DNA from 3 places in the Pseudoduganella plicata genome. Region 2 is predicted to be linked to each of the others. Evidence: predicted binding sites of a transcription regulator. Region 2 holds the regulator's gene; each other region holds the start of a gene.
What was found. Region 2 encodes LexA, which represses DNA repair genes until DNA is damaged. Its sites were predicted from a motif close to ACTGTATNNNNATACAGT; they were not measured.

Region 1 (10,113 bases), 880 kb from region 2:
AATTGAGCACCTTGCCGCGCAGCGGCAGGATGGCCTGGAATTCCTTGTCGCGGCCCATCTTGGCCGAGCCGCCCGCCGAATCGCCCTCGACGAGGAAGATTTCCGTGCGCGATACGTCGGACGATTCGCAGTCCGTCAGCTTGCCCGGCAGGACGGCAACGCCGGACGATTTCTTCTTCTCGACCTTCTGGGCCGAGCGCAGGCGCGACTGCGCCTGCTTGATGACGAGTTCGGCCAGCTTCTTGCCCCAGTCGATGTGCTGGTTCAGCCACAGCTCCAGCGCCGGCTTCGAGTACGTGGCGACCAGACGCACGGCGTCGCGCGAGTTCAGGCGCTCCTTGATCTGGCCCTGGAACTGCGGATCGAGCACCTTGGCCGAGAGCACGAAGGAGGCGCGCGCAAACACGTCCTCGGGTAACAGCTTGACGCCTTTCGGCAGCAGCGAGTGCAGCTCGACGAAATTCTTCATCGCGCCGAACAGGCCTTCGCGCAGGCCCGATTCGTGCGTGCCGCCGTTCGGGGTGGGGATCAGGTTGACGTAGGATTCGCGGATGATCGCGCCTTCCTCCGTCCACGCCACCACCCACGACGCGCCTTCGCCTTCGGCAAAGCCTTCCGCGTCCGGGCCGGCGAACTGCTCGCCTTCGAACAGCGGCACGACCGTTTCGCCATTGCCCGTCTGCGCCAGCGCTTCCGTCAGGTAGCCGCGCAGGCCGTCGTTGTATTGCCATGTCTGCGAGTCGCCGGTTTTTTCATTCTTCAGCGTAACGGTGACGCCCGGCAGCAGCACCGCCTTGGAACGCAGCAGGCGTTGCAGCTCGACCTGCGAGATCAGCGGCGAATCGAAATACTTCGCGGCCGGCCAGGCGGTCACGCGCGTGCCGGACTTCTTGCCGTCCTTCGGCGCTGGCGTTGAGGTCAGGGGTTCGACCAGGTCGCCGTTCTCGAAGGCGAGGGCGTGGAAGCCGTTGCCCTTGTCGTCCTTGCGCCAGACGGAGATTTCCAGGCGCTTCGACAGCGCGTTGGTGACGGAAACGCCCACGCCGTGCAGGCCGCCGGAGAACGCATACGCGCCGCCCGAGCCCTTGTCGAACTTGCCGCCCGCGTGCAGCCGGGTGAAGACGATTTCCACCGTCGGCACGTTTTCTTCCGGGTGCAGGCCGACGGGAATGCCGCGGCCGTCGTCTTCGACCGTGATGCTGCCGTCCGCATTCTGCGTGACGACGATGTTCTTGCAATGGCCGCCCAACGCCTCGTCCGAGGCGTTGTCGATCACTTCCTGGATGATGTGCAGCGGGTTTTCCGTGCGGGTGTACATGCCCGGGCGCTGCTTGACGGGCTCCAGTCCTTTCAGGACGCGGATCGATGATTCGCTGTAATCGGAAACAGGTTTTTTAGTGGCCATACTATAAATATTGCAATTCTTGAATGGGGGCCTCGTGGCCGGATGCCTGCGCATTCTATCCGCAACTGCGGACCGGGAAGGAATCCCGGCGCCACCTCGCTGCCGAAAATGCGACGCTGGCACTGCAGGGCAAGCCTGCTATTGTCGCCAAATACTGTACAAACATCCAGTCTTTTTCGTTTTTATACCTTGTTTACAGCAGCGCTTCAACTCTTTACCCCGTTTTTAGGGGCTCGTCGATAACCTGCCAGGATCGAAACAGACCTGGAAAGGAACCCGATGGACATCCTGCTGGATATCGCCTATATCGCCTTGATCGGCGCCTTCGCGGCGCTGGTGCTTGGCCTCGCCGCCGGCTGCGGCAAGCTGGAGGGCCGGCCATGAGCGGCGCTCATCTGCCCGTTTACCTGGCCGGCGCGCTGGTCGCCGCGGCGCTGCTGGTGTATCTGCTGTTTGCATTGCTGAAGGCGGAGGACTTATGACCGCCCAGGCATCGCTGTCGTTGCTGCCGCTGCTGACCGTGTTTCTGCTCGCGCTGCTGGTGCTGGCCTGGCCGCTGGGCGCGTTGGTGGCCATGGTAGGAGAGGGCGCAGCGCCCATCCGCGGCCTGGCATGGCTGCACCGCGCCGAACGGGCGCTGTACCGCGTGGCCGGCGTGGACACGGGCAAGGATACCGGCTGGCGCTCGTATGCCATCGCGCTGGTGCTGTTCAATACCCTGGGAACGCTGTTCGTCTACGGAGTCCAGCGCCTGCAGGGCGTACTGCCGCTCAATCCGCAGGGACTGGCCGCCGTCAGTCCGGATTCGTCTTTCAACACGGCCGTCAGCTTTGTCGCCAATACCAACTGGCAGGGCTACGCCGGCGAGCAGACGATGAGCTACCTGACCCAGATGGTCGCGCTGGCGGGCCAGAACTTCTTCTCGGCGGCGACCGGCATGGCCGTCGTGTTTGCGCTGATCCGCGGGTTCGCCGCGCGCTCGGGCAAATCGATCGGTAATTTCTGGGTGGACGTGACGCGCTCCACGCTGTATGTGCTGCTGCCGCTGTCGCTGCTGTTTGCCGTCTTCCTGGTCGGCCAGGGGGTGATCCAGAACTTCGCCGGCTATAAAGACGTGGCGCTGGTTGACCCGGTGGCCTACTCGGTACCCAAGGCGGGCGCCGACGGCAACCCGCTGCAGGACAGCACCGGCGAGCCGGTCATGGAGCAGCGCACCGCCCGCACGCAAACGCTGCCGATGGGGCCCGTCGCTTCGCAGGAAGCCATCAAGCTGCTGGGCACCAACGGCGGCGGCTTCTTCAACGCCAATTCCGCCCACCCTTACGAGAACCCGACGGCGCTGTCGAACTTCGCCCAGATGATCGCGATCTTCCTGATTCCGACGGCACTGTGCTTCGCGTTTGGCCGGATGGTCGGCGACAGCCGGCAGGGCTGGGCCGTGCTGTCCGCGATGACGATCGTGTTCGTGCTTGCCACCTTGTTCCTGGTCGGCGCCGAGCAGCAGGCCCACCCCGGGCTGAGCGCGCTTGGCGTCGATCAGGCGGCCGGCGCGCTGCAGTCCGGCGGCAATATGGAAGGCAAGGAAACCCGCTTCGGCATCGCCGCATCGAGCCTGTTTGCCGCTGTCACGACCGCGGCCTCCTGCGGCGCCGTCAACGCGATGCACGATTCGCTGATGCCGCTGGGTGGAGCCATGCCGCTGCTGCTGATGCAGTTCGGCGAAGTCATTTTCGGCGGCGTCGGCACGGGCCTGTACGGCATGCTGGTGTTTGCGATGCTGGCCGTGTTCATTGCCGGCCTGATGATCGGCCGTACGCCGGAATACCTGGGCAAGAAGATCCAGGCCTACGAAATGAAGATGATGTCGCTGGCGATCCTGGCCACACCCGTGCTGGTACTGACGGGAACGGCGATTGCCGTGACGGCGCCGGCCGGCGTCGCCGGCATCGCCAACCCGGGCGCGCACGGCTTCTCCGAGGTGCTGTATGCCTTCACGTCGGCGGCCAACAACAACGGCAGTGCGTTCGCCGGCCTGTCCGCCAACACGCCGTTCTACAACGTCATGCTGGCGATCGCGATGTGGTTTGGCCGCTTCGCCGTCATCGTGCCGGTGCTGGCGATTGCCGGTTCGCTGGCGCGCAAACAGCGGCTGCCCGCCAGCGGCGGCACGATGCCGACCCATGGACCGCTGTTCGTCGTGCTGCTGATCGGCGTCGTGGTGCTGGTCGGCGTCCTGAACTACGTGCCGGCGCTGGCCCTGGGCCCCGTCATCGAGCACGTGCAACTTTTCACTGACAGATAAGAGGATCACCATGTCACGCAACTCGCTGACACTTTTCGACGGCCAGCTGATCGGCCCTGCGCTGCTGGGCGCCGTGCGCAAGCTGGACCCGCGCGTGCAGCTGCGCAGCCCCGTCATGTTTGTCGTCTATGTCGGCAGCATCGTCACGACGCTGCTGGCGCTGCAGACGGGCAGCGGCTTCGTTGCCGCCATCACGATCTGGCTGTGGTTTACCGTGTTGTTCGCGAACTTCGCGGAAGCGCTGGCGGAAGGGCGCAGCAAGGCGCAGGCCGAATCGCTGCGCGCACTCAAGACCCAGGTGACGGCCAAGAAGCTGGCGACGCCGCGCCACGGCACCACCTGGCTGCCCGTGCCGGCGACGGACCTGCGCAAGGGCATGACCGTGCTGGTCGAAGCGGGCGATGTGGTGCCCGCCGACGGTGAAGTCGTCGAAGGGGTGGCCTCCGTGGATGAAAGCGCGATCACGGGCGAATCCGCGCCCGTGATCCGTGAGTCCGGCGGCGACTTCTCGGCCGTCACCGGCGGCACCCGCGTGCTGTCGGACTGGCTGGTGGTGCGCATCACCGTCAATCCGGGCGAAGCGTTCATCGACCGCATGATCGCCATGGTCGAAGGCGCCAGCCGCAAGAAGACGCCCAACGAGATCGCGCTGACGATCCTGCTGGTGGCGCTGACCATCGTATTTTTGGTCGTTACCGTGACGCTGCTACCGTTTTCGCTGTTTTCCGTCCAGGCGGCCGGCAGCGGCCAGCCGGTGACGGTCGCGGTGCTGATCGCGCTGCTGGTGTGCCTGATCCCGACGACGATCGGCGGCCTGCTGTCGGCCATCGGCGTGGCCGGCATGAGCCGCATGATGGGCGCGAACGTCATTGCCACGTCCGGCCGCGCCGTCGAGGCGGCGGGCGACGTCGACGTCCTGCTGCTCGACAAGACCGGCACGATCACGCACGGTAACCGCCAGGCTGCGACGTTCCTGCCGGCGCCCGGCGTCAGCGAGGAAAAGCTGGCGCAGGCGGCCCGGCTGGCGTCGCTGGCGGACGAGACGCCGGAAGGGCGCAGTATCGTCGTGCTGGCGCGCCAGCGCTTCGATCTGCACGAAAGCAGCACCGCGGTCGAGGACATCGCGTTTGTCGAATTCACGGCGCAAACCCGGATGAGCGGCGCGGACATCGGCGCGCGCCGCATCCGCAAGGGCGCTGCGGACACCATCTGCCGCTATGTCGAGGACCTGGGCTACCGCTATCCGGCCGACGTGGCCCGTAGCGTGGACGACGTCGCCCGGCGCGGCAGCACTCCGCTGGTGGTCGTCGACGAAGGCAAGGTCATGGGCGTCGTCGAACTGAAGGATATCGTCAAGACGGGCATCAAGGAGCGCTTCGCCGAGCTGCGCAGGATGGGCATCAAGACCGTCATGATCACCGGCGACAACAAGCTCACGGCTTCCGCCATCGCCGCCGAGGCCGGCGTGGACGATTTTCTCGCCGAAGCCACGCCGGAGGACAAGCTCAGGCTGATCCGCAGCTACCAGGGCGAAGGCCGGCTGGTGGCGATGACGGGCGACGGCACCAACGACGCGCCCGCGCTGGCCCAGGCCGACGTCGCCGTGGCGATGAACAGTGGCACCCAGGCGGCCAAGGAGGCAGGCAATATGGTCGACCTGGATTCGAATCCGACCAAGCTGCTGGAAATCGTCGAAATCGGCAAGCAGATGCTGATGACGCGCGGCTCGCTGACGACGTTCTCGATCGCCAACGACGTCGCCAAGTATTTCGCCATCATCCCGGCCGCGTTCGTGGGCACGTATCCGCAGCTGAAAAGCCTGGACGTGATGCACCTCGCCAGTCCGGATTCGGCCATCATGTCGGCCGTCATCTTCAATGCGCTGATCATCGTGTTCCTGATTCCGCTGGCACTGAAAGGCGTGCGCTACCGGGCCATCGGCGCCAGTGCGCTGTTGCGCCGCAACCTGCTGGTGTACGGCCTGGGCGGCCTGCTGCTGCCGTTTGCCGGCATCAAACTGATCGACATGTGCCTTGTCGCCCTCCGCTTCGCCTGAAAGGATCCAACATGATTTCCCATCTCCGTCCCGCTGTCGTCGTCTTCGGCGTGCTGACCGTCCTGTGCGGCGCGATCTACCCGGCCGGCGTCACGGCCATCGCCAGCCTGGCCTTTCCGGCCGAGGCGGACGGCAGCCTGGTCACAAGCCACGGCAAGGTCGTCGGCTCGCGCCTCATTGGCCAGTCGTTCACGGCGCCACGCTATTTCTGGGGCCGTCCGTCGGCCACGGCGCCAATGGCGGCCAACGGGAACGGCTCGTCCGGGTCGAACCAGGGACCGCTCAATCCCGCGCTGCTCGATGCGGCCAGGGCGCGCGTCGCGGCTCTGCGCGCGGCCGATCCGACGAATACGATGCCGGTGCCGGTCGACCTGGTGACGGCATCGGCCAGCGGCCTCGATCCGGACATGAGCCTGGCGGCTGCCCGGTATCAGGTGGCGCGGGTGGCGCGCGCGCGCGGCATCGACGCTGCAAGCGTGCAGGCGGTCATCGAGCGTCTTGCCGAGCGGCCTACGCTGGGCTTCCTGGGCGAGCCGAAAGTCAATGTGCTGGCGCTGAACCTGGCGCTGGACGAGCAATAAGCGCCGCATCGGCTACACTGGCGAACCATGCTTTCAGACGAACCCCAACGTCCCGATCCCGATACGCTGCTGGCGCAGTTCCAGGCGCGGGAAAGGAAGGCCGCGCGCGGCCGCCTGCGCATCTACTTCGGTGCATCGGCCGGTGTCGGCAAGACGTTCGCGATGCTGGCGGCCGCCCGCAAGCTGCAGGCCGAAGGCGTGCGGCCGCTGGTCGGTATCGTCGAAACGCATGGCCGCGCCGACACGGCGGCACTGCTCGACACGCTGGACGTGCTGCCGTTGAGAGAGGTGGCATGGCGCGGCAAGACGCTGCCCGAGTTCGACCTCGATGGCGCGCTGGCGCTGCGCCCCGCGCTGATCCTGGTCGACGAGCTGGCCCACTCGAACGCACCGGGCGCACGCCATCCGAAGCGCTGGCAGGATGTCGAGGAACTGCTCGATGCCGGTATCGACGTCTTCACCACGGTCAACGTGCAGCATCTGGAAAGCCTGAACGACGTGGTGGGCGGCATTACGGGCATCCGCGTGGCCGAAACCCTGCCCGACACGGTGTTCGACCACGCCGACGAGGTGGTGCTGGTGGACCTGCCGGCGGACGAACTGCTGGCACGCCTGAAGGGCGGCAAGGTGTACCAGGGACCGCAGGCCGAGCGCGCGGCGGCCAACTTTTTCCGCAAGGGGAACCTGATTGCCCTGCGCGAACTGGCGCTGCGCCGCACGGCCGACCGGGTGCAGGGCGATGTGCAGGCTTACCGCGTGGAGCAATCGATCAGCCCGATGTGGAAGACGGGCGTCGCGCTGCTGGCCTGCGTCGGTCCGCAGCCGGGCGGGGAACACGTGGTGCGCAGTGCCGCCCGGCTGGCCGGCCAGCTCAATGCGCAGTGGCATGCCGTGTATGTCGAGACGCCGGCGCTGCGGCGCATGCCGGACGCACGGCGCGAACGTATCCTGCAGACCCTGAAGCTGGCGCAAGACCTGGGCGCGACGACAGCGGTGCTGGCGGCCGACGATATCGGCACGGCGATCGCCGATTATGCCCTGGGCCAGAATATCTCGAAAATCGTGCTGGGGCGCGCAAGCGGGGTCTGGCCATGGCGCCGGGCTTACCTGCGCCGCATCGCCGTGCGCGCGCCGGCGGTGGACCTGATCGAAATCGGCGGCGCCGCCGGCGTGGCGGCGCGGCCCGAGACAACCGCCAGCGAGGCCGCGCCCCGCGACTGGGCGCGTTACGCGCTGGCCGTGGCTGCGGCCGCGCTGGTGGCGGCGGCTGGCGTGCCGCTGGCGCAGGCGCTCGATATCACCAATATCGCCATGCTGTTCCTGCTGGCCGTGTTGCTGGTGGCGTTCCAGCTGGGGCGCGGGCCGGCCGTGCTGTGCAGCTTTGTCGGCGTGGCCGCCTTCGACTTCCTGTTCGTGCCGCCCACGTTTTCGCTAGCGGTCAGCGATTTCCAGTATGTGATCACGTTCGCCGTCATGCTGGTGGTGGGTCTCATCACCAGTCACCTGACGGCCGGGCTGCGGTTCCAGGCCCGCGTGGCATCCAATCGCGAGGCGCGCTCGCGCGAGCTGTACGAATATGCGCGCGAACTGACCGGCGTGCTGCAGGCCGGGCAGGTGCTGGAGATCACGCGGCGCACACTGGCGCAGGCGTTCCGCGCCCGCGTCACGCTGTTGCTGCCGGATGCGGACGGCCGCCTGGTCGAGCCGGAGGACGCCGATCCGGCCGCCCCGGTGCCCGATGCCGCCATTGCCCAGTGGGCGTTCGATCATGCGGAAGCGGCCGGCATCAATACGGGGACGCTGCCGTCGTCACCGTTGTTCTACCTGCCGCTGATCGCGCCGATGCGCACGCGCGGCGTCATGGTGCTGGCGCCGCGCGACCGGCGCTGGCTGCTCATTCCCGAGCAGCGCCGCCAGCTCGACACGTTTGCCGCACTGGCCGCGATCGCGCTGGAACGGGTGCATTACATCGACGTGGCCCAGGGCGCGCTGGTGCAGATGGAGTCGGAGCGGCTGCGCAATTCGCTGCTGGCGGCGCTGTCGCACGACCTGCGCACACCCTTGACGTCGCTCGTCGGCCTGGCCGAGTCGCTGGCGCTGTCGAAGCCGCCGCTGGCGGAGAACCAGCTGGAGATGGCGCACGCCCTGCAGCAGGAGACGGTGCGGATGGCAACCCTGGTCGCCAATCTGCTGGACATGGCCCGGATAGAGAGCGGCGCCGTGCAACTGAACCTGCAGTGGCAGGCAGTGGAGGAGGTGGTTGGCAGTGCGTTGCGCATCAGCCGCACCCTGCTGGCGCAGCATCGCGTGGCGACCCGGCTGCCGGCCGATCTGCCGCTGGTACGCTACGATGCGGTACTGATCGAACGCGTGCTGTGCAATCTGCTGGAGAACGCGGCCAAGTACACGCCGCCCGGCAGCACCATCACCGTCTCGGCACAGGTGGATGCCGACTCGCTGGAGGTCATCGTCAGCGACAATGGTCCCGGGCTGCCGGCCGGGCAGGAAGAAGTCATTTTCGAGAAATTCGCGCGCGGCGAGCGCGAGTCGGCCAAGCCCGGCATTGGCCTTGGCCTGGCGATCTGCCGCGCGCTCGTCACGGCACACGGCGGCAGTATCGGCGCCCGCCGCGCACCGGAAGGCGGCGCCGCCATCGTCATCGCCCTGCCGCTGGGCACGGCGCCCGCGCTGCCGGAAGAACCAGTGAGTGAACATGAACGATAAGTTGAATCCCACCGCGCTGCTGGTGGAAGACGAGCCGCAGATCCGCCGTTTCGTGCGCATGGCGCTCGAAGCGGAAGGCTGGAATGTGCAGGAGGCCGCGACGATGCAGCGCGGCCTGATCGATGCGGGCACGCGCCGGCCCGATCTCGTCATCCTCGATCTGGGCCTGCCGGACGGCGACGGCATCGACCTGATCTCCGACCTGCGCAAGTGGTCGAGCGTACCCGTCATCGTGCTGTCCGCCCGCGTCGGCGAAGCGGAAAAGATCCGCGCGCTCGACGCCGGCGCGGACGACTACCTGACCAAGCCGTTCGGCGTGGGCGAGCTGCTGGCCCGCGTGCGCGCGACCTTGCGCCGCCAGCGCGTCCCAGGCGGGGACAGCGACGGTGTCGTGTCGTTCGGCGACGTTCGCGTCGACCTGCCGGCGCGCATGGTCACGCGGGCGGGCCAGATGGTCCACCTGACGCCGACCGAATTCCGCGTGCTGGCCGTACTGGTCAACAATGCCGGCCGCGTCGTCACCAATCCCCAGCTGCTGCGCGAGGTATGGGGACCGTCGCATACCGAAAGCGGCCACTACCTGCGCATTTACATGGGGCACCTGCGCCAGAAACTGGAACGTGAGCCGGCCCAACCCGTACACCTGCTGACCGAAACGGCAGTCGGTTACCGCCTGCTGCTCGCACCCGGCTAGCAACCTCTTATTCGCAGCACCCGGCCAGCTGCGCCGCCACGCCAGTGACGGCAAAGGCCCCGTTCGTCCTTGCACATTGAAAGAACATCATGAAACGTCTGTTTTCAGGCATTCCCTTTGCCTTCGCATTTGCATCCGTATTCGCCGCCGGCGCCAAGGCTCAGGAGAGCACGCCCACGCCCGCTTCCACGCTGACCTACAACGTGGCCGTGACGTCCGACTACCGTTTCCGCGGCATCTCGCAGACCCGTCTGAAGCCGGCGCTGCAGGGCGGCGCGGACTGGGTCGATGCCGGTACCGGCTTTTACGCGGGCGCCTGGCTGTCGACGATCAGGTGGACGAGGGATGCCG
Region 2 (10,113 bases):
TGTGCATATTGTTTTAACTTATCCTGTCGAACGGTGCTTACGCGTTCTCGACGATGATGCCTTCGATGATGTTGGCCACGTCTTCGCAGCGGTCCGTCACGGTTTCCAGGATCTCGTAGATGGCCTTCATCTTGATCAGGTTGCGCACGTCCGGCTCGTCGCGGAACAGCTTCGACATCGCGGCGCGCATCACGTGGTCCGCATCCGATTCCAGGCGGTCGATCTCTTCGCAGATGGCGACGATATCGCGCGCATTGTCCATGTTCGACAGCAGGGCCACGGCATCCTTGACCTTCTCGCAGCAGGCCAGCACCAGTTCGGCCAGGCGTTTCGCTTCCGGCGTCACGGCATGCAGGTCGTACAGCGATACGGTCTGGGCGGCGTCTTCCATCATGTCCAGGATGTCGTCCATCTTGGTGATCAGCTTGTGGATGTCGTCGCGGTCGATCGGCGTGATGAACGTCTTGTGCAGCAGGTCGACAGTGGTGTACGTGATCTTGTCGGCCTGTTTCTCGATGCTTTCGATCGCATGCACGCGATTTTCCAGGTCGTCGAAATTGGTCATCAGGCCCAGCATTTCTTTCGCGCCTTTGACGCACAGCTCCGCATGCTGATTGAACAGGTCAAAGAATTTGCCCTCGGTGGGCATCAAGCGTCCAAACATTTTGTTTCTCCGTTGGTTGGTGGTGCGGGGCCGTCGCGCGAGGACGGCCCTGTGGTTCACTGCGGCTTCAGACGACCCGTGATCAGTCGCCCTGGTAGACCGACAGATTACCGGTGTAGTTGCCGAATTTCGTGTACATGCCCATCCACGTGAGGCGGATCGCGCCGATGGGACCGTTACGCTGCTTGCCGATGATGATTTCGGCGGTACCCTTGTCCGGCGAATCGGGGTTGTACACCTCGTCGCGGTACAGGAAGATAATGACGTCCGCATCCTGTTCGATAGCGCCGGATTCGCGCAGGTCGGACATGACGGGACGCTTGTTCGGGCGCTGTTCCAGAGAGCGGTTCAGCTGGGACAGTGCGATCACGGGGCAGTGCAATTCCTTCGCCAAGCCCTTGAGCGAACGCGAGATCTCGGAAATCTCGGCGGCGCGGTTGTCGCCCGGCTGGGAACCCTGCATCAGCTGCAGGTAGTCGACGATGATGAGACCGAGCTTGCCGCACTGGCGCGCGAGGCGGCGCGCCCGTGCCCGCATTTCGATGGGGTTCAGCGCGGGCGTCTCGTCGATGTACAGCTGCGCCTCGTTCATCTTCTGGATGGCGTGCGTCAGGCGCGGCCAGTCCTCGTCGTTCAGCTTGCCCGTACGCAGCCGGTGCTGGTCGAGCTGGCCGACCGAACCCAGCATACGCATGGCCAGCTGGGCGCCGCCCATCTCCATCGAGAACACGGCCACGGGCAGGCCCGCTTCGATGGCGACGTTCTCGCCGATGTTGACGGAGAAAGCCGTCTTGCCCATCGACGGACGTCCGGCCACGATGACCAGGTCGCCCGGCTGCAGGCCGGACGTCATGCGGTCCAGGTCGATAAAGCCCGTCGGCACGCCCGTGATCTCGCTGCCGCTGTCGCGGCTGTACAGCTCGTCGATACGCTCGACCACCTGCGTCAGCAGCGGCTGCACGGCCGTCCAGCCCGACGAGCCGCGCGAGCCCGCCTCGGCGATCGCGAAGATCTTCGATTCGGCCTCGTCCAGCATCTGCTTGACTTCCTTGCCCTGCGGGCTGAACGCGTTGCCGGAGATTTCGTCGGCCACGGTGATCAGCTTGCGCAGCACGCCGCGGTCGCGCACGATCTCGGCGTAACGACGGATATTCGCCGCCGACGGCGTGTTCTGCGCCATCGCGTTCAGGTACTGCAGGCCGCCCACTTCCTCGGCCTTGCCCAGCATCGTCAGCGCCTCGAAGACGGTGATGACGTCGGCAGGCTTGCCGCTGTTGATCAGCCGCACCATCTGTTCGAAGATGATGCGATGGTCGTAGCGATAGAAGTCCTCCGCATGCATGAAGTCGGCGATGCGGTCCCATGCGGCGTTATCGCGCAGCAGGCCGCCGATGACGGACTGTTCTGCCTCGATGGAGTGCGGCGGGATGCGAAGGGAGTCGACTTGCGGGTCGGATGGGGCGGCGTTCATGGCGCGAATTATACCTGCTTCGGCTAGGCGAAGTTCACTAAAGAAATCTGGCAAAGCCGCTTCCACGGCGCATTTCTGGCGCATGCGCGGCGGCTTTGTGGAGACTCATGGCTGCAATAAAAAAGCCGGGCGAACCCGGCTTCTTTATAAGTACGACAATCTACCCGTGAAAAGATTCCCGGGTGATTCAGGCAGCGTCGCCCACGACAGCCACGGTCACTTCGACCACGACGTCGGTGTGCAGCGCCACGGAGACCGGGTGCTCGCCCGTGGTCTTCAGTGGGCCGGTAGGCATGCGCACGGCGGCTTTCTCGACTGCGAAACCAGCCTTCGTCAGCGCTTCGGCGATGTCGTAGTTGGTCACGGAACCGAACAGACGGCCGTCGACGCCGGCTTTCTGCGACACCGTCACGGTCATGCCGTTCAGCTTTTCGCCCTGGGCTTGAGCGGCGGCCAGCTTTTCAGCGGCGGCTTTTTCCAGCTCGGCGCGCTTGGCTTCGAACTCGGCAACAGCCGAGGTCGTTGCACGACGTGCCAGTTTTTGCGGGATCAGGAAGTTACGTGCGTAGCCGTCCTTGACCTTCACGACGTCGCCCAGGTTGCCGACGTTGATGACTTTTTCCAACAGAATGATTTGCATAGTTCTCTCCAGGATCTATCTGCCGCAATTAAGCGTGGTGCAGATCGGTGTAAGGCAGCAGGGCCAGGTAGCGGGCGCGCTTGATCGCGGTGTCGACTTGACGCTGGTAGTGCGCCTTCGTGCCGGTCAGGCGTGCTGGCATGATCTTGCCGTTTTCCTGGATGAAGTCTTTCAGCGTGTCTACGTCTTTGTAGTCCACTTGCTCAACGCCAGCGGCGGTGAAGCGGCAGAACTTCTTGCGCTTGAACAGAGGATTTTGCTGTTTGCGCTTCTCTTTCAGCTTTGCTTTGTTTTTGTCGAACTTTTTACCGAATGCCATTTTAGGCTCCTGTATCTAAATGTGGTGCTGTCAGGGCAGCACGGAAATCAATGATGTGAAATACCAGGCTCTTGCTGTGGCGATTTTTCTTGGCCAGAAAACCCGTGAACTCGTACGTCCCTCCCAGTGCCGCACCGCTGAAGCGGTTCGAGATCTCGCCCGCGGCAACCGCGGAGATTTCGAACTCGGCCAGGCGGGCGATGCCTGCCTCCATCTGCTGCGAACTGTGCTGCAATACTGCATTCACGAGTGGCAGACCGGCCGGGGTGTATCGCAATACTTCCCGCTCGGTGATGAGGCCGACAAACTGAAGGTGGTTCAAGGACTCCCTGCAATACTTACGCCGACAAACTTAAGCTGCTGCGGCTGCTGGAGCGGCGGCTGCTGGTGCTTCCGAGCGGTGGCTCTTGGCCGCGTCTTCACGCTGGACCGACTTCATCATTGGCGAAGGCGCGGTTTCCGCTTTCTTCATCTTGACGGTCAGGTGACGCAGCACGGCATCATTGAATTTGAATGCGGTTTCCAGTTCGACCAGGGTCTCGTTGTCGCACTCGATGTTCATGCAGATGTAGTGTGCTTTAGCCAGTTTCTGGATCGAGTACGCCATCTGACGGCGGCCCCAATCTTCCACGCGGTGCACGTTACCGCCGCGCGAGGTCACGCTGGCCTTGTAACGTTCGATCATCGCGGGCACTTGCTCGCTCTGGTCCGGATGGACGATAAATACGATTTCATAGTGACGCATGCAAACTCCCTTAAGGACTGTTGATAGCCCACCCCGGCGTCAAGACGGGTGTGGGAAGAGGTAAGCCCGCGACTATATCAGGGTTTTGACGGAAAATCCAGCATCCCAAGCCACCTCGGCCGGACGTCGGGCCGCCTCGGTGTCTGCGGCGCCGTCAGCGAAAAAAACCGGGGACAAGCACCGTTTCCTGGCTTCCATCCTGACGTGCCCGAAAAAACGGAGCCTGTCACCGGTTTCCAGAGTGCGTGTAAAAAACCGCTGCCAGGCACCAGTTTCGGCATCTGTTTCCCGTGGCCTTTTTCTGCCCCGACGTGGGGAAAACCGGAGCCTGTCACCGGTTTTGCGCGGCGTGCCTGCGCCGCACGAGACCAACTCATCACAAATATTTCGCCCAAACCAACAATTTCCCTTGCAATCCCACGGGTACTGTACAAAAATACAGACTGTCTATATAAACAGCCATTGCACCATGATCAAGCTCACCGCAAGACAGGAACAAATTCTCAATCTGATCAGGGATGCCATCGAAAACACCGGCTTCCCGCCGACCCGCGCGGAAATCGCGGCCGAGCTGGGTTTCAAGTCCGCCAATGCGGCCGAAGAGCACCTGAAGGCGCTGGCGCGCAAGGGCGCGATCGAAATGACGGCCGGCACGTCGCGCGGCATTCGCCTGCTGGGCGAGCGCCCTGTCGCGTCGCAGGGACCGAAACCGGCGGACCTGGGCCCGATGCCGCAGGTGCCGGCGTCGCTGCTGATGTCGCTGCCGCTGATCGGCCGCGTGGCCGCCGGCTCGCCGATCCTGGCGCAGGAAAACCTGGAGACGAGCTACAGCGTCGACCCGGCACTGTTTTCCGCCAGGCCCGACTTCCTGCTGAAAGTGCGCGGCGAATCGATGCGCGACATCGGCATCATGGATGGCGACCTGCTGGCAGTAAAGAAAGTGGACAGCGCCAAGAACGGCCAGATCGTCGTCGCCCGCATCGGCAATGAAGTCACCGTCAAGCGCTACCGCCGCACGGGTTCTACCGTGGAGCTGCTGCCGGAGAACCCGGACTTCAACGTGATCACCGTCGATCCGGAGAGCGATGAGTTCGCGCTGGAGGGATTGGCGGTCGGGTTGCTGCGCAGCTGGCACTGAGGCATCGGGCCATCTGGCGGCAGCTGCCTGGACGTCGTCAGCTTTGACGACGTTAGCTCTGGCGTCGCCTGCTTTGACGACGTTTTGACGTTGACAGCTCTTACCGCGTTGGCCCCACGTCGCCCGCCTATCACTGCCTGCCGCCACGTCGGAGGCAGTCACCTGCTGTAACTCGCATGGCTCACGACAGGTAACTGCCTCTGGTGTTTTTATTTGCCGGCGGCACGCAGCGCCACCGTCCGGTGCGCCAGATCCACGTACACGGCGTAAGCCTGGAAGAAGTCCGCGCCCAGGATATCATCGGCCTTGAAGCGGCCCGGCAGCGGCATCAGGTACGATTTGATCGCCGCCGGCTTTCCGCCAGACGCAACCGGCCCGTCCGGCAGCACCAGCGTTACGAATTCGCATGGTCGCGCGGGCCCGAACAGGTCGCACTTTTTCGTCGCGTCGCGTTGCGCCTGGACGGGGCCGGGCTTGACGATCGACAGGTTGGCTGCCGAATCGAACGTCAGCGGCACCGACACCTCCGCTCGCGCGCCAACAGCGGCCAGCAGCAGCGCGGCTATCGTGACGAGGCGCAGACTCATGCGTTCACCCTCCTGCGTTCACCCTCATGCCGGCAGCGCCGCCTTGAAGTCGTCCAGCAGATCGGCCGCGTCCTCGATCCCGACCGACACGCGGATCAGCGACTCGGCGATCCCCATTTGCGCGCGCCGCTCGGCGCCCATCTCGTAGAAGATCGTGTGCGCCACGGGAATGACAAGGGTGCGCGTGTCGCCCAGGTTCGACGCCGGCACGGCGATCTTCATCCGGTTCAGGAAGTCAAACAGGTCGATGCCGTCCTTGAGTTCAAAGCTGAACAGCGAACCGTAGGCGCGGAACAGTTCCGACGCGACGCCGTGCTGCGGGTGCGTCGGCAGGCCCGGGTAGTAGACGGCGGCCACGCGCGGATCGGCCGCCAGCATTTCCGCCAGCGCCTTCGCATTGGCGCAGGTGCGCTCCATGCGCAGCGCCAGCGTCTCCGCGCCTACGGCGATATGGTGCGCCGCTTCCGGCCCGAGCGAAGCGCCGAAGTCGCGCAGGCCCTTGGCGCGGATCTGCGTGATGCCCCACATCGGCTGCGCCGCCTTTTTATAGTTCTCGAAGATATTCGGGAAGCGGCTCCAGTCACAGACGCCGGTATCCGTCAGCGCTCCACCCAGTGCATTGCCATGGCCGCCGATCGACTTCGTCAGCGAGTTGACGACAAGGCCCGCGCCCACCGCCTTGGGCTGGAACAGGTACGGCGTCGTCATCGTGTTATCGACGATGTACAGGATGCCCCGCTCGGCGCACAGCTGGCCGATGCGCTGCAGGTCGGCGATCTGCGTGCGCGGATTGGCGATCGTCTCGACGAATACGATCCGCGTGTTGTCCTTCAGCGCGGCGGCGACGTTGGCCACGTCGGTCGCGTCGACAAAATCGACGCCGACGCCCTGCCCGGCCACCGTCTGCCACAGCGAGTTCGTATTCCCGAACAGGAACGACGACGACACGACATGGTCGCCCGAGCGCAGCAGCGCCTGGAACACGGCGCCGATGGCGGCCATGCCGGTGGCGAAGCACAGCGTGGCGACGCCGCCTTCCATCCTGGTGACCTTTTCCTCCAGCGCGGACACCGTCGGATTGCCCTGGCGGCCATAGCGGAAGCCCGGCTCGCGGCCCTGGAACACGGAAGCCAGCTGGCGCGCATCCGTGTAGCCGAATGCGACGGACGTGTGGATGGGTTTATGCAGCGAGCCCTGCTCGATGGGCTTCTGGCGGTCGCCGTGCAGGATCGTGGTCGTGAAGCCGTGGGTTTTCTTTTCGCTCATATGCACTGACAAAAAATAAGGGCCCGGAAATCCGGGCCCTTCAGTTTAGCAAACCATCACACTTCCGGGGTGGCCGGGTGCAGGTTCAGCTGGTTGATCGCGGCGCCTTCGACACCCGGCACTTTCGGGTTGTGGCGGGCCTGCTCGATGCGGTCCAGGTACGCGGGCGTCACGCCGCCTGTCACGTAGACGCCGTCGAAGCACGACGCTTCAAAGCTCGTCAGTGCCGGGTTGACGTCCGAAATGGCGCGCTTCAGGTCGTCCAGGTCCTGGTACACCAGCGCATCGGCAGTGATCTCGCGGCAGACTTCCTCGACCGTGCGGCCGTGGGCGATCAGTTCGTCGCGCGTGGGCATGTCGATGCCGTAGACGTTCGGGTACAGCACCGGCGGCGCGGCGGAAGCGAAGATGACTTTCTTCGCGCCGGAGTCGCGCGCCATCTGGACGATCTCGCGGCTCGTGGTGCCGCGCACGATGGAATCATCCACCAGCAGCACGTTCTTGCCCTTGAACTCGTCGCCAATGGCGTTCAGCTTCTGGCGCACGGACTTCTTGCGCAGCGACTGGCCCGGCATGATGAAGGTGCGGCCGATATAGCGGTTCTTGATGAAGCCTTCGCGATATTCCTTGCCAAGGCGCAGCGCCAGCTGGATCGCGGCCGGACGGGACGAATCGGGGATCGGCATGACGACGTCGATATCGTCGGCCAGCCCTTCGCGCTTGATCTTCTCGGCCAGGTACTCGCCCATTTTCAGGCGGGTGCTGTAGACGGAGGCGCCGTCGATGACGGAATCGGGCCGGGCCAGGTAGACGTATTCGAACACGCACGGGTTGAGCGATGCCGTGTCGGAGCACATACGGCTGTGCAGCTGGTGATCGTTGTCGATGAAGACCGCTTCGCTAGGTGCCACGTCGCGCAGGAAACGGAAGCCGATGCCTTCCAGCGCCACCGATTCCGAAGCGATCAGGTACTCGTTGCCCTGCTCCGTTTCGTTGACGCCAATGCACAGCGGACGAATGCCGTGCGGGTCGCGGAAGCCCAGCATGCCCACGCCGGCGATCTGCGCCACGGCGGCGTAACCGCCCTGCACGCGGCCGATCACGGCCTTGACGGCCTGGAAGATCGTGTCCGGATCGATCGAATAGCCCGTCGTGGCCTTCTGGATTTCGTGCGCCAGGACGTTCAGCAGCACTTCCGAATCGGAGTCCGTGTTGATGTGACGGCGGTCGTTCTTGAACATCTCGGACTTGAGCTGTTCCCAGTTGGTCAGGTTGCCGTTGTGGGCCAGCGTGATGCCGAACGGCGCGTTGACGTAGAACGGCTGCGCTTCCTCTTCCGACGACGAGCCGGCGGTCGGGTAACGGCAGTGGCCGATGCCGGTGTTGCCCAGCAGCGAGCGCATGTTGCGGGTACGGAAAACGTCGCGCACGAGGCCGTTAGCCTTGTGCATCGTGAACATGCTGCTGTAATTGGTCGCGATACCGGCCGCGTCCTGGCCGCGATGCTGCAACAGCAGCAGCGCGTCATACAGCAGCTGATTGACGGGTTGATGGGAGACGACGCCAACGATGCCACACATACTGTGCTCCTGAATGGGTGCTACGGATTTATGAAATTCTAAAATTGCACGTGCTGCGCAACGGCAGCGGGAAGAAAGGGTTTCACGGTGCGGACACCGCTCTCGGCCAGCGGGCTGAGCAGCGCATGTCGCCAGAAGTCCTGCTGCGGAATCGACGTCATCCCGCACAGTATGACGCCGGCCAGCACGATTACAAGTCCGCGTCCCAGGCCGAACAGGCCGCCGAGGCCGCGATCGGCCAACGTCAGCCCGCCCGCCTCGACCAGCGCGGACACGGCCATCGACAGCAAGCCCATCAGTATGCGTACGCCGATGAAGAGGGCGATGAACGCAACGATCAGGCGCACCACCTCGCCGGGTATCGCGGACGGCAGCAGCACCGCCAATGGCGCGCTGTACGTATTGGCGACCACGAACGCCACGATCCAGCCCAGCAGCGACAGCATTTCCTTCACCAGGCCGCGCAGCATGCTGACGACAATGGAGGCGACCAGCACGAACAAAACAAGGTAATCGAAAATCGTCACTGCGTCTCGTCAAATGCGGTTGCGGCGGTCAGACGGGCACGAGGCTGCCGGACAGGCCGATCTTCTGCAACCGCGCCCTGGCCTTTTCCGCCTCTTCGCGGCTGCCGAACGGGCCCACCTTCACGCGGGTCAGCTCGCCAGACGGCGACTTCTGCGTGAACGACTTGATGCCTGCGGCCTGCAGCTTGCCCTGCAGTTCATCGACCTTGTCCTTGGCCGACAACGCGGCCACCTGGATCACGTAACGGCTCGATCCTTCCGGCTCCGCCGGCTTCGCGGCCGCCTTGCCTTCCAAAATCGCCAGCGCGCGGGCGGCATCGTCCGGCTTCTGCTCGGGCTTGGCTTCACGCTTCGGCTCAGGCTTAGGGTCGGGCTTCACTTCGGGCTTCGCCTCGGCACGACGCGTTTCGGCCTTGGCTTCCGGCTTCGGCTCGGCCTTGCGCTCAGGCTTCACGTCATGTTTCGGCTCCGGCTTCGGCTCGGGCCTGGGTTCGGTTATCTTCGGCTCCGGCTTCGTTTCCTTCGGTTCCGTCCAGACCACGGGCTCGTTCGGCTCCACCTTGGCAAGCGCCACTTTCGGTGCCGCCTCGGCCGGCTCGACGATTTCCTCGCTCTGGTCGAGCGCTTCGTTCTGCGCGACCTTGTCGGCTGCCTTATCGGCCACCTTGTCGGCTTCGTTTTCCGCGGTCACGGCCGCGCCCTTGTCGTCCTCGGCGGTCTTTTCCCGTGCGGGAATCTGGATGGCAATATCGTTGGCCAGCGGCTTCGGCTCCGAATCGAGCACCATCGGCAGCCCGATGGCAACGGCCAGCGCCAGCGCGATGGCGCCGACGAGGCGGCGCCGGGCCCGTTTCTTTTCCGGGAGCACCGGATCGGGCACTTCCCGGCCGGAACGGCTGCGGCCGCGCGCGGCGGCGGCTTCGGCGCCGGCATGCGCGGCGCGTTTGGCGCGGGCACGCTCCGCAAGGTTGCGGTCGTCTGCGGCCCGGTAATAGCCACTGTCTTCAGTGGACTCCTGCTTGTTTTTACCAAATTTCGAGAACAAGCCCATGCGTGAATTTCTCAGTGGAGTGAGGATTTGCGTGCCGCCATGACGGCGCCAACGGTCAGGAACGATCCAAAGACCACAATTCTATCATTCTCCCCTGCCCGGCTCATCGCATTTGCAAACGCCGC
Region 3 (10,113 bases), 200 kb from region 2:
GCTCGCCGTGCTGCAGCTCGACGCGCACGAGCGAGAAGTCGGTGGTGCCGCCGCCCACGTCCGCGACCAGCACCAGGCGCGTGTCGGCCAGGTCAGCCGCCAATGTGTCGCGGTGGCGGAACAGCCAGTCGTACAACGCTGCCTGCGGTTCTTCCAGCAGGCGCACCTGCGGCAGCCCGGCCAGACGCGCCGCCTCCAGCGTCAGCGCGCGAGCGCCTTCGTCGAACGATGCGGGAATGGTCAGGACGATCTGCTGGCGCGCCAGCGGATGCGCGGGGAAGCGGTTGTCCCAGGCGCCGCGCAGGTGTGCCAGGTAGCTGGCGCTGGCGGCGACGGGCGAGACTTTCGCCACGCCGTCGTCCGCGCCCCACGGCAGGATGGGGGCGAGGCGGTCCACGCCGGGATGCGACAGCCAGCTTTTCGCGCTGGCCACGATGCGGCCCGGCACCTGCGCGCCGAGGCGGCGTGCCAGACGGCCGACGATGGCGTTGTTCACACCGGCGACGTCGGCTTCCCGCCAGGGCAGTTGCAGGTCACCCGCCGCGATCTCGCCAGCGGCCGGGTGATAGCGGGTGGACGGCAGCAGGGTGGCGGCGCCCACTTCGCCGGGCGCCGTCAGCTGTTCGATGCCGAACAGCTGCACGTCACGGGCACCGGGTGCGGCATACGCCAGCACCGTGTTGGTGGTGCCCAGGTCGATGCTGACCAGGTACTGGCTCATTGCGGCTTACTGGCCTTCGGAGCGGACGTCGAACTCCACCTTCCAGCGCTGGCCGTCACTGGCCACGGCCAGCAGCTCTAGGGTGCCGGCTTCGGTGGCGCGCGCATGCAGGCGCACCTGCACCACGTCGCCGGCCTGACGGCCTTCCGGCGACAGCGTGGCCTGGATCTCGTTCATCTCGATGAGTTCTTCCGGGCCCCAGAAGTCCAGCACTTCGCCAATCGCATCCTGGCGCCGGGTGGACGAGCCGAAGAAGCGGAAGTGCACCGGCTCGCCGAGCACCAGGCCAAACTCCTGGCCCGGCAGTTCCAGTTCGCTGCCTTCTTCCATGCCGAACGGCGCCACGCACAGCGCCTGGATCGGCGGCTCCATGCCGGGAATCGCCGGCATCGCCGATTCGACGGCCACGTAGTACGAACGCGCCGTGCCGCCGCGAATGCGCACGCCTTCGCCGCGCCGCACGTAGCTGTAGTACGCGGCGCCGCGCGCCACGGCCAGGTCCAGGTCCGCGCCGCCCAGCATGCGCGCCGGCTCCGCGCCTTCCATGTAGAGCCAGTCGTTGATCGTGTCCATGACGCGCGTGGCCAGCAATGCCGACTTGAACACGCCGCCGTTGAACAGCACCGCGCTTGGATGCAGGAACGTGTGGTCGGCGTTCTGCCGGTCCGCGAAGCCCGGCACGTCCGCCGTCGCGCCCACCTGGCGGCCGAGGAATGCGGCCAGGTGGCGGGTGATGGCCGCGTCCTGCGCGTACGGCAGGCCCAGTTGCGTCAGGCCGGCGCGGGCACGCACTGCGGGACGGCTGGACGCTTCCACTTTCGGGAAGAAGCCGTCGGTGATGAACGTCGTCACTTCGGCGCGGGTCAGCTCCGTGCGGATCGAGCCGCCGATCAGCTTCGAGCCGCGGCTCGGCACGACGATCGGCCAGCTTTCCGCGCTGGCGTCGGCCAGCAGGTTTTCCTTGGCGGCGCGGCAGCCATACGTCAGCGCGCGCAGCTGCCACGGGTCGAGCTTCGTGCCGCCTTCGGCCAGCTTGCGCGCGACCAGGTGGGCCAGCGCCAGGTCCATGTTGTCGCCGCCCAGCAGGATATGGTCGCCCACGGCCACGCGGTGCGGCTCCAGCTTGCCGTCCCGTTCCGTGATGGCGATCAGCGAGAAGTCGCTGGTGCCGCCGCCCACGTCGACGACGAGGATGATGTCGCCCGGCTTGACTTCCTTGCGCCAGCGGCCTTCGCTGCCCTGGATCCAGCTGTACAGCGCTGCCTGCGGTTCTTCCAGCAGCGTGACGGCGTCGTAGCCGGCGTTGCGGGCAGCTTCGGCCGTCAGTTCGCGCGCGCCCGGATCGAACGACGCCGGGATCGTCACCGTCACGGCCTGCTGCGTGAACGGCGCTTCCGGATGGGCCGTGTCCCAGGCCTGGCGCAGGTGCTGCAGATAGCGCGTGGACGCTTCCAGCGGCGAGACGCGTGTGACTTCCTCCGGCGCGTCGTTCGGCAGGATGGCGGCGCGGCGGTCGACACCGGGATGGCACAACCAGCTCTTGGCGCTTGAGACGAGGCGGATCGGCGTGGTGGCGCCACGCGAGCGCGCCATCTCGCCGGCGACCGGGCCGGCGCCGTCCGCGTTCCACGGCAGTGCCAGTTCGGCAGCGGCCATTTCGTCAGGGTGCGGCAGGTACAGGAACGACGGCAGCAGCGGCAGGTCTTCCACCGTGCCCGGGCCCGTCAGCTGGGGCACGGCAAGGACGCTCTGCTGCGTCTTCTCGCCGTCGCTGCCGGACAGGTTGACGTAAGACAGCGCGCTGTGCGTCGTGCCGAGGTCGATGCCGATGGCGTATTTTGGATCGCTCACAGTTCCACCTCGGCCGGCGCGACGATGCTTGCGTCATGCGCTTCCGCCAGTTTCGGCAGGCGCACATTGGTCGCGCGCCAGCCGCGGTGGCTCAGCGCACCCTTGAACGGCGGCTTGCCGACGACGTTGCCCGTCAGGCGCACGGCGGCGGCATCGAAGCCTTCTTCCAGGGTCACGCGGCTGCCTTCGGCCTCCGCGCGCACCGGTTCGATCGTGAAGTGCTCGCGCAGCACCTTGGCGCAGCCTTCGTGCACGACGCGGGCGGCCGCGCCGATGTCGGCATCGGCGTAACCGGCCAGGCTCTCCTGCGTGAAATCGATCAGGCGCGCTTCGCGCTGCAACAGTGCGAGCAGCTGGAGCGCGGCGTCCGGCGTGGCTTCGCGCAATGGCGCGGCGGCAGGGACGGGAGCGGGTGCGGGTGGCGGCACGGGAGCGGCCGGCGGCGAGACGGTGGGACCGGCCTGGATGCGCGCGGCGAATTCGGCATCGCCCAGGGTCTTGAAGAAGGCGCCGAAGGCGAGGGGAATCCGGGCCCAGAACGATGGCAGATTGTTTGATGTACTCATTTTGCTCTTGATATTTGGTTGGATCGCGCGCGCCGAGACCGGCGGCGACCTGCGGAATGGCGAATGATACCAGCAGCGGCGCAGTTGGCGACATGACAAGTTAGCGACAAAAGACGTGTGCGCGTTGCAGCGCCTTCCCAATCGGCCTACAATACTGTATATGCATACAGTTATCGGTGAGCGCCATGCGAGATGAGCAATTTGAAGGTCAGGTGATGCTGCCCCCGCGGCCCCTGTATGCGCAGAAGGGGCGGGGCGCCGTCTCGAACGTGCAGGGGCGCTACGAAGTCAATGGCCGCGAGTCGTTCGACGACGGCTGGGAGCATGAGGAAGAGTGTCCGAAAGTGTGGCGCACGCACGTGACGGAAGAAACGGCAAAGTCCATCCTGACGCGCAACCAGTCGCCGGATATCCCGTTCGCCGTCTCGCTCAATCCGTACCGCGGCTGCGAGCATGGCTGCATCTACTGCTTCGCGCGGCCCTCGCACAGCTATCTGGGCCTGTCGCCGGGGCTCGACTTCGAGAGCAAGTTGTATGCAAAGGTGAACGCGCCGGAACTGCTGCGCAGTGAATTGTCGAAGCCCGGCTACACGGTCGAACCCATCGCGCTGGGCGTGAACACGGATGCCTACCAGCCGTGCGAGCGCGAGTACCGGCTGACGCGCCGCGTGCTGGAAGTGCTGAAGGAATGCGACCACCCGGTGGGGCTGATCACGAAGTCGTCGCTGATCGAGCGCGATATCGACATCCTGGCGCCGATGGCGGAAAGGCATCTCGCCGCCGCGTCGATCACGATCACGACGCTGGACCCGAAAATCGCCCGCACCCTGGAGCCGCGCGCCGCGGCACCGGCCCGGCGCCTGCGCGCGATCCGCACGCTGACGGAGGCGGGCATTCCGGTCGGCGTGTCGATTGCGCCGATCATCCCGTTCGTGACGGAGCCGGAAATCGAAAAAGTCATGGAAGCGGCGCGCGACGCGGGCGCAATCATGGCCAACTACGTCGTGCTGCGGCTGCCGTGGGAAGTGAGCCCGCTGTTCCAGCAATGGCTCGAAGCCCATTTCCCAGACCGTGCCCAGCGCGTGATGAACCGCGTGCGCGAAATGCGCGGCGGGAAGGACTACGACGCCTCGTTCGGCACGCGCATGCACGGCGAGGGCATCTGGGCGGACCTGATCCGGCAGCGGGTCGAAAAGGCGCGCGACCGGCTCGGGTTGGGCGGGCCGGGCATGCGATTCAGGACGCTCGATTGCGCGTCGTTCCGACGGCCGATTGTCGTGCCGCCGCTGGGAGCGCGGGCGCGGGCGGCACAGGCTGCGGGGCAGATGGATCTTTTTTGACGCTGTCCCTGGCTTTCATGTGCCGATAGTCAGATGCGCCTCAATCGCAAACACATGCGCATCCTCATGCCCCATCTCCCGCAACGCTCGCGCCAGATGCAATAAATACTCGGCATTCGGCCCGCTCGGCCCGCGCGCGGAGGCGATGTGCCGCGCGATCTCCAGCTCCGATGCTTCGCCCAGGAACGCCGCATTGTCCTGCCGCGCGACGTAGACCAGGCCTTCCTCGACGCCGCCGTCGTCGAAGTGAATGTCGATGGCGATCCGCAGGTAGCCGTTCTTTTCCCGATGATCGAGGTGGGCGAATTCTTCCGGCGTGACGAGGTACGCCATGCCGTGGCAGATCGCGCCTTCGCAAGGGACGATGGTGGCGACGCGGCCCGGTGCCTCCGGCGTGCCCCGATGGTCGTGCGAGCCTTGCCAGAAGCGGCGCGTCCAGCCGGCAATGCTGGCGGGTTTGCGTTGCAGGTACGGGAAGTCGGCCTTCCAGATCAGCGAACCGTAGCCGAACAGCCAGACGCTGTGGTGGCCGTCGAATTTGTCCATCGCGCGGTTGATCTCGATGGTGTTGTGCGACATGGTAGTAGGGGAGAGTGGCGACGTCCGATTATAGGGTCTGGACGAAATCCAGGAGGAACCCGGTAAAACTGGCTGCCGCCGGCGATGGTGTGCGCGTTGTCCGGGTGTGGATGTAGAACTTGCGCGTCAGCTCCGGGTGGGTCAGGGGCCGCATCTCCAGGCCGTGCAGATTGACCATGGGTGCGGCGTACGGCAGGCAGGCGGTCACGCCGAGCCCTGCCGCCACGAGCGCCAGCGCCGTCGTCATGAACGTCACTTCGCTGTACGGCTGCAGGCCGCCGGCATCGGCGTGGCGGACCTTCATGTCGCGCAGCAGTCGCTCCGTGAACTGGCCCTGCAGCGCAATGAACGGATGGCGGCCCAGGTCGGCCCAGCTGACGGTGGCCTGCCGCGCCAGCGGATGCCCCTTCGGGCAGACGGCCACGAACGGCAGCTCGAACAGCAGCTGCGTGCCGATGTCCGGTAATGCGTCGCGCTCGGGACCGACGCCGATATCGACTTCGCCACTGAAGACGCGCTGCGCCACGTTGTCGACGGGGCAGTCCACCAGCAGCACCTGGATGTCGGGCTGCTCGAGCCGGTAGGCAGCGATTACGTGTGGCAGCAGCGTGCAGGCCATCATCTGCGGCGCCGCGACGCGCACCACGCCCTTGCGCAGCGCCTTGCGGCTGGCGATGTCGGCCAGCGCGCCGTCCAGATCCTGCAGCATCTTGTCGAACAGCGGCACCAGCTCGCGGCCCACGTCGGACAGCTCGACGCGGCGTGTATTGCGCTCGACCACCTTTACGCCCAGCAGCGCTTCCAGTTCCTTGATCTGCCCGGACAGGGCCGACTGCGTCAGGTGCAGCAGCGCGGCCGCCTGCGTGAAGCTGCCGGTGCGGGCGATGGCGACCAGGGCGCGCATCTGGCGCAGGGTGGGAGTCATTTGATTCGCTGATAAATTGGCTGAAAAATATCGTTTGTATGATAGCCGAATCGGAGTTCTAATGACGGCAACCGCGGCACCGTGCCGCCATCGCCAAAAGGAATTACATGAAGCTCGCCACCATCAAGAACGGCAAGCGCGACGGCCAGCTGGTCGTCGTCAGCTGCGACCTGCGCCATTGCCTGCCCGTCCCTGGGATCGCACCCACGCTGCAGGCAGCGCTGGACGACTGGGAGGCCGCGGCGCCGCAACTGCAACGCGCCTACGAGGCGCTCAACGCCGGCGCAGGTACCGACGCACAGCCATTCGACGAAGCAGCCTGCCACTCGCCGCTGCCGCGTGCCTACCAGTGGGCGGACGGCTCGGCCTACATCAACCACGTCGAGCTGGTGCGCAAGGCGCGCAATGCCGAGGTGCCCGCATCGTTCTACACCGATCCGCTGATGTACCAGGGCGGTTCGGACAGTTTCGTCGGCCCGCGCGACGCCATCTACGCGCTGTCGGAAGAATGGGGCATCGACCTGGAGGCCGAAGTGGCCGTCATCACGGGCGACGTGCCGATGGGCGCGACGCCGGAAACTGCGGCAGGCGCGATCCGCCTCGTCATGCTCGTCAACGACGTCTCCCTGCGCAACCTGATCCCGAACGAACTGGCCAAGGGCTTCGGCTTCTTCCAGTCCAAGCCGGCCAGCGCGTTTTCTCCCGTGGCCGTGACGCCCGACGAACTGGGCGCGCACTGGCAGGACAACAAGGTGCGCCTGCCGCTGCGCGTGGACCTGAACGGCAAGCCGTTCGGCCGCCCCAACGCGGGCGAGGACATGACGTTCAGCTTTGCCCAGCTGGTCGCGCATGCCGCCCGCACGCGCGAGCTGGCCGCCGGCACCATCGTCGGTTCGGGCACCGTGTCGAACAAGCAGGGCAGCCTGCACGGTTCGTCGGTGGAAAACGGCGGCGTGGGCTACTGCTGCCTGGCCGAAGTGCGCATGTACGAGACCATCGAAGGCGGCGCGCCGAAGACGCCGTTCCTGAAGTTCGGCGACACGGTGCGCATCGAGATGCACGACGACGCGGGCCGCAGCATCTTCGGCGCGATCGACCAGACCGTGCGCCACTATGAGGAAAAAGCCCGGTGAAGCTCTATACCTACTTCCGCAGCTCGGCCGCATATCGCGTCCGCATCGCGCTGAACCTGAAGGGGCTGGCGTACGACGCCGTGCCCGTGCACCTGCTGCGCGGCGGCGGCGAGCAGCGCCAGCAAACCTACCGCGCCGTCAATCCCAGCGGTCTGGTGCCGGCGCTGACGGACGGCGGCGTCACGCTGACGCAGTCGCTGGCCATCATCGAGTACCTGGAGGAGGCACACCCGTCGATGCCGCTGCTGCCGCAGGATGCGGCCGGCCGCGCGCGCGTCCGGGCGCTGGCGCTGACGGTGGCCGCCGACACCCATCCGCTGACGAACCTGCGCGTGCTGCAGCACCTGACGGGCGCGATGGGGCTGACGGAGGAGGTCAAGCTGGACTGGTATCGCCACTGGCTGGGCGAAGGGATGGCCATGCTGGAGGCGCACCTGCAGCATGGCGGGACGGGCCGCTTCTGCCACGGCGACACGCCGACGATCGCCGACTGCTGCCTGGTGCCGCAGGTGTTCAATGCGCAGCGCTTCCATGTCGACCTGGCGCCGTACCCGACGATCGCCCGGATTCATGCCGCGTGCGCGGAGATCCCTGCATTCCAGGCGGCGCATCCGTCGGCGCAGCCGGATGCCGAATAACGGCGGGAATAACTGCCGGGAATAACGGCGGCAATAACCGCGCGAGTCACTACGCCGGCAAGCGTGGCGTGGCGACGTCCTCGAAGCGCACCACGCGGTTGCGGCCTTCCTTCTTGCCGCGATACAGCGCCTTGTCCGCCCGCACCAGCAAGGTGGACGGGCTGTCGTCCGGGCGCGCCGAGCTGATGCCGATGGTGACCGTGATGGCGACGAGGGTGCCGTCGCCGGCTGTCAGGCGCAAGGCGCCTGCCGCCTCGCGCAGCCGCTCGGCGGCGACCGCGGCCACCGCCTCGTCGGTTTCCGGCATCAGCACGACGAATTCCTCGCCGCCGAAGCGGGCCGCCGTATCGATGGCGCGCAGCGACGACATCAGGACGTTGGCCACCGCGACGATGGTGCGGTCGCCGACCTCGTGGCCATGGGTGTCGTTGACGCGCTTGAAGTAATCCACGTCGACCATCAGCACCGACAGCGGATGGCCGAAGCGGCTGGCGCGTTCCAGTTCGGCCGCGATGGTGTCCGTCATCTTGCGGCGGTTGGCGATGCCCGTCAGCGGGTCCGTTGTCGCCAGCTGTTCCAGCTTCGTGTTCGCCATCAGCAGCTCCAGCGTGCGTTGCAGCACCCGGTCTTCAAGGTTGTTGCGTTCATTGTGCAGGTCCGCCAGCGTGTGGCGCCGGTCGCGCAGGGCGACGAACAGGGCGGCGATCAGCGCGCCCTGCACGCCGATCAGGGTCACCCCGGCGATGATCTGCCAGCGGTACAGGTCCCACACATTGTCCGGCCGGTTCAGCAGCACCGCGTCCGGCGGGATGGCGCCGAGGCCGAAGCGGCGCACGGTGGGATAGTCGAAATAGTAGCCTTGCACGTCGGCCGTGTCGGTCGGCTGGCCCAGCATGATGCGGGCGATGACGCGGCCGATGCGTTCGGCGCTGACGACATATCCGCCCACCACGCCGGGCTGCACCAGCGATTGCAGGCTGGTGAAGATCGGGGCGCTGCTGGCGGCGGCCAGGCGGCGCGCCAGGGCGGGCGGTGTGATGCGTGCGCCTGTGGCATCCTGGCCGGCAGGCAGCAGGAACACTGCGCTGTTGCGATCGAGGCCGCCCACCAGGTGTTCGAGCTGGGCGAACGTGTCGCGGTCGTGGTACTCGAAGTCGATGCGATGCTCGTAACGGGCCGCGGCGCGGCGCACCTCCCCCAGCCATTGCTGCAGGCGCGGCGAGCCGTCGGCGATGACCACGACCTTGCGTATCCTCGGCGCCACCTGGGCGATGATGCCGATGGACCGGGCGAAGTCGGGCCGGACTTCGAGGGCGGTGCCGTTGTCGGGCTGCCATTCGTGCCGGCCGTGATTGACGTAATAGCGGGGCACGCCGGGGAACAGGTCCGGATGACTGTCCAGGAAGCGGCTGGCGACCTGGTTCTCGGCGATGACGGCGTCCAGCCGCACGCCGCCATATTTGGCGCGCAGGTAGGGGGCCATGCTGTGCTGCGTGGCCTCGGGGCTGATGCGGTTGGCGTCGAAGCGTTCCTCGAACACGCCGGGACCGACCGCCCAGTTGTTCTTGCCCAGTTCGTCGTACAGGCCCTTGTGCATCAGGCGCTGCCATACGGAGACGGAATCGGCGCCCCAGGAATAGAGAACCAGGACGTGACGATCGGCCCCGGCCGTCGTCGCGCCCGCCACAGCGCCCGGCCCCGCAAGCCACACCAACACCGCCAGCGCAATGGCGCGGGTGCCCTGGCGAAGCAGGCGGGGAAGAGATGGCGGAACTGGCATCGGGTGCAGGGCAGGAGGAGGGAACGAAAGCGGCGGTGGTTTTGCTCGGCGGAAAGTGTATCACGATTGGTTTCTGGAAATGCAATTGATGTGGCAACCTTGCAACGGTTATTGCCCAACCTGGTAGCGTGAGCGGGTCACGGGTCAAGTCGGTGTTCGTTTGACACGTTTCGGCAGGAATCGGATACTTGCAGTGGACCGCCCGACCACCGAACCGCACGTGAACGCCCATGCTGACGCCGTCGTCTCCGCCGCTGCCGCTGAACCGTAAAGTGTGCCCGCCCGGGGCATGCGACTGCCAGCTCGAGCGGCTGCTGGACGACGAGCGGGCCGACCGGCGCATCCTGCTGTTGACGAAGGAAGAAGAAAAGCGGCTGATTGCGCGGATCGAAGCCATCGGCAGCTACGTCGAGCTGATGCGGGTAGGCCAGCGCCTGGAAGAGCAGCTGGGGGTGCGCTTGTCAATTGCGCCGGGGCCAAACGAAGTGCGCACGGTGCGCGGCTTCGCCATCGAACTCGGCCCGGCGCCGGGTCTGTGCCGCAAGACCCGCCAGGCCATCCCCGCCGCGATCCGCCGCTG

Region 1: E1742_RS12570 (DNA topoisomerase IV subunit B) is a predicted target of LexA. The motif match lies at 1,559-1,576, and genes of this name have one in related genera.
Region 3: E1742_RS07950 (PA0069 family radical SAM protein) is a predicted target of LexA. The motif match lies at 3,292-3,309, and genes of this name have one in related genera.

Annotation. Positions count from the first base shown of each region.
Region 1 is NZ_CP038026.1:2,881,620-2,891,732, reverse strand. Features, by position in the region: gene E1742_RS12570 (DNA topoisomerase IV subunit B) at 1-1,405, opposite strand, end outside; gene E1742_RS12565 (potassium-transporting ATPase subunit F) at 1,786-1,887, shown strand; gene kdpA (potassium-transporting ATPase subunit KdpA) at 1,884-3,707, shown strand; gene kdpB (potassium-transporting ATPase subunit KdpB) at 3,718-5,763, shown strand; gene kdpC (potassium-transporting ATPase subunit KdpC) at 5,775-6,344, shown strand; gene E1742_RS12545 (DUF4118 domain-containing protein) at 6,372-9,068, shown strand; gene kdpE (two-component system response regulator KdpE) at 9,058-9,762, shown strand; gene E1742_RS12535 (TorF family putative porin) at 9,852-10,113, shown strand, end outside.
Region 2 is NZ_CP038026.1:2,004,228-2,014,340, forward strand. Features, by position in the region: gene E1742_RS08825 (inorganic phosphate transporter) at 1-7, opposite strand, end outside; gene E1742_RS08830 (DUF47 domain-containing protein) at 38-664, opposite strand; gene E1742_RS08835 (replicative DNA helicase) at 747-2,135, opposite strand; gene rplI (50S ribosomal protein L9) at 2,323-2,775, opposite strand; gene rpsR (30S ribosomal protein S18) at 2,804-3,094, opposite strand; gene priB (primosomal replication protein N) at 3,096-3,416, opposite strand; gene rpsF (30S ribosomal protein S6) at 3,447-3,839, opposite strand; gene lexA (transcriptional repressor LexA) at 4,309-4,977, shown strand; gene E1742_RS08865 (hypothetical protein) at 5,187-5,564, opposite strand; gene E1742_RS08870 (cystathionine gamma-synthase family protein) at 5,589-6,830, opposite strand; gene purF (amidophosphoribosyltransferase) at 6,887-8,410, opposite strand; gene E1742_RS08880 (CvpA family protein) at 8,449-8,937, opposite strand; gene E1742_RS08885 (SPOR domain-containing protein) at 8,966-9,988, opposite strand; gene folC (bifunctional tetrahydrofolate synthase/dihydrofolate synthase) at 10,000-10,113, opposite strand, start outside.
Region 3 is NZ_CP038026.1:1,800,074-1,810,186, reverse strand. Features, by position in the region: gene E1742_RS07965 (Hsp70 family protein) at 1-721, opposite strand, end outside; gene E1742_RS07960 (Hsp70 family protein) at 728-2,572, opposite strand; gene E1742_RS07955 (DUF2760 domain-containing protein) at 2,569-3,138, opposite strand; gene E1742_RS07950 (PA0069 family radical SAM protein) at 3,324-4,478, shown strand; gene E1742_RS07945 (gamma-glutamylcyclotransferase) at 4,494-5,057, opposite strand; gene E1742_RS07940 (LysR family transcriptional regulator) at 5,086-5,982, opposite strand; gene E1742_RS07935 (fumarylacetoacetate hydrolase family protein) at 6,090-7,115, shown strand; gene maiA (maleylacetoacetate isomerase) at 7,112-7,753, shown strand; gene E1742_RS07925 (GGDEF domain-containing protein) at 7,803-9,533, opposite strand; gene E1742_RS07920 (hypothetical protein) at 9,764-10,113, shown strand, end outside.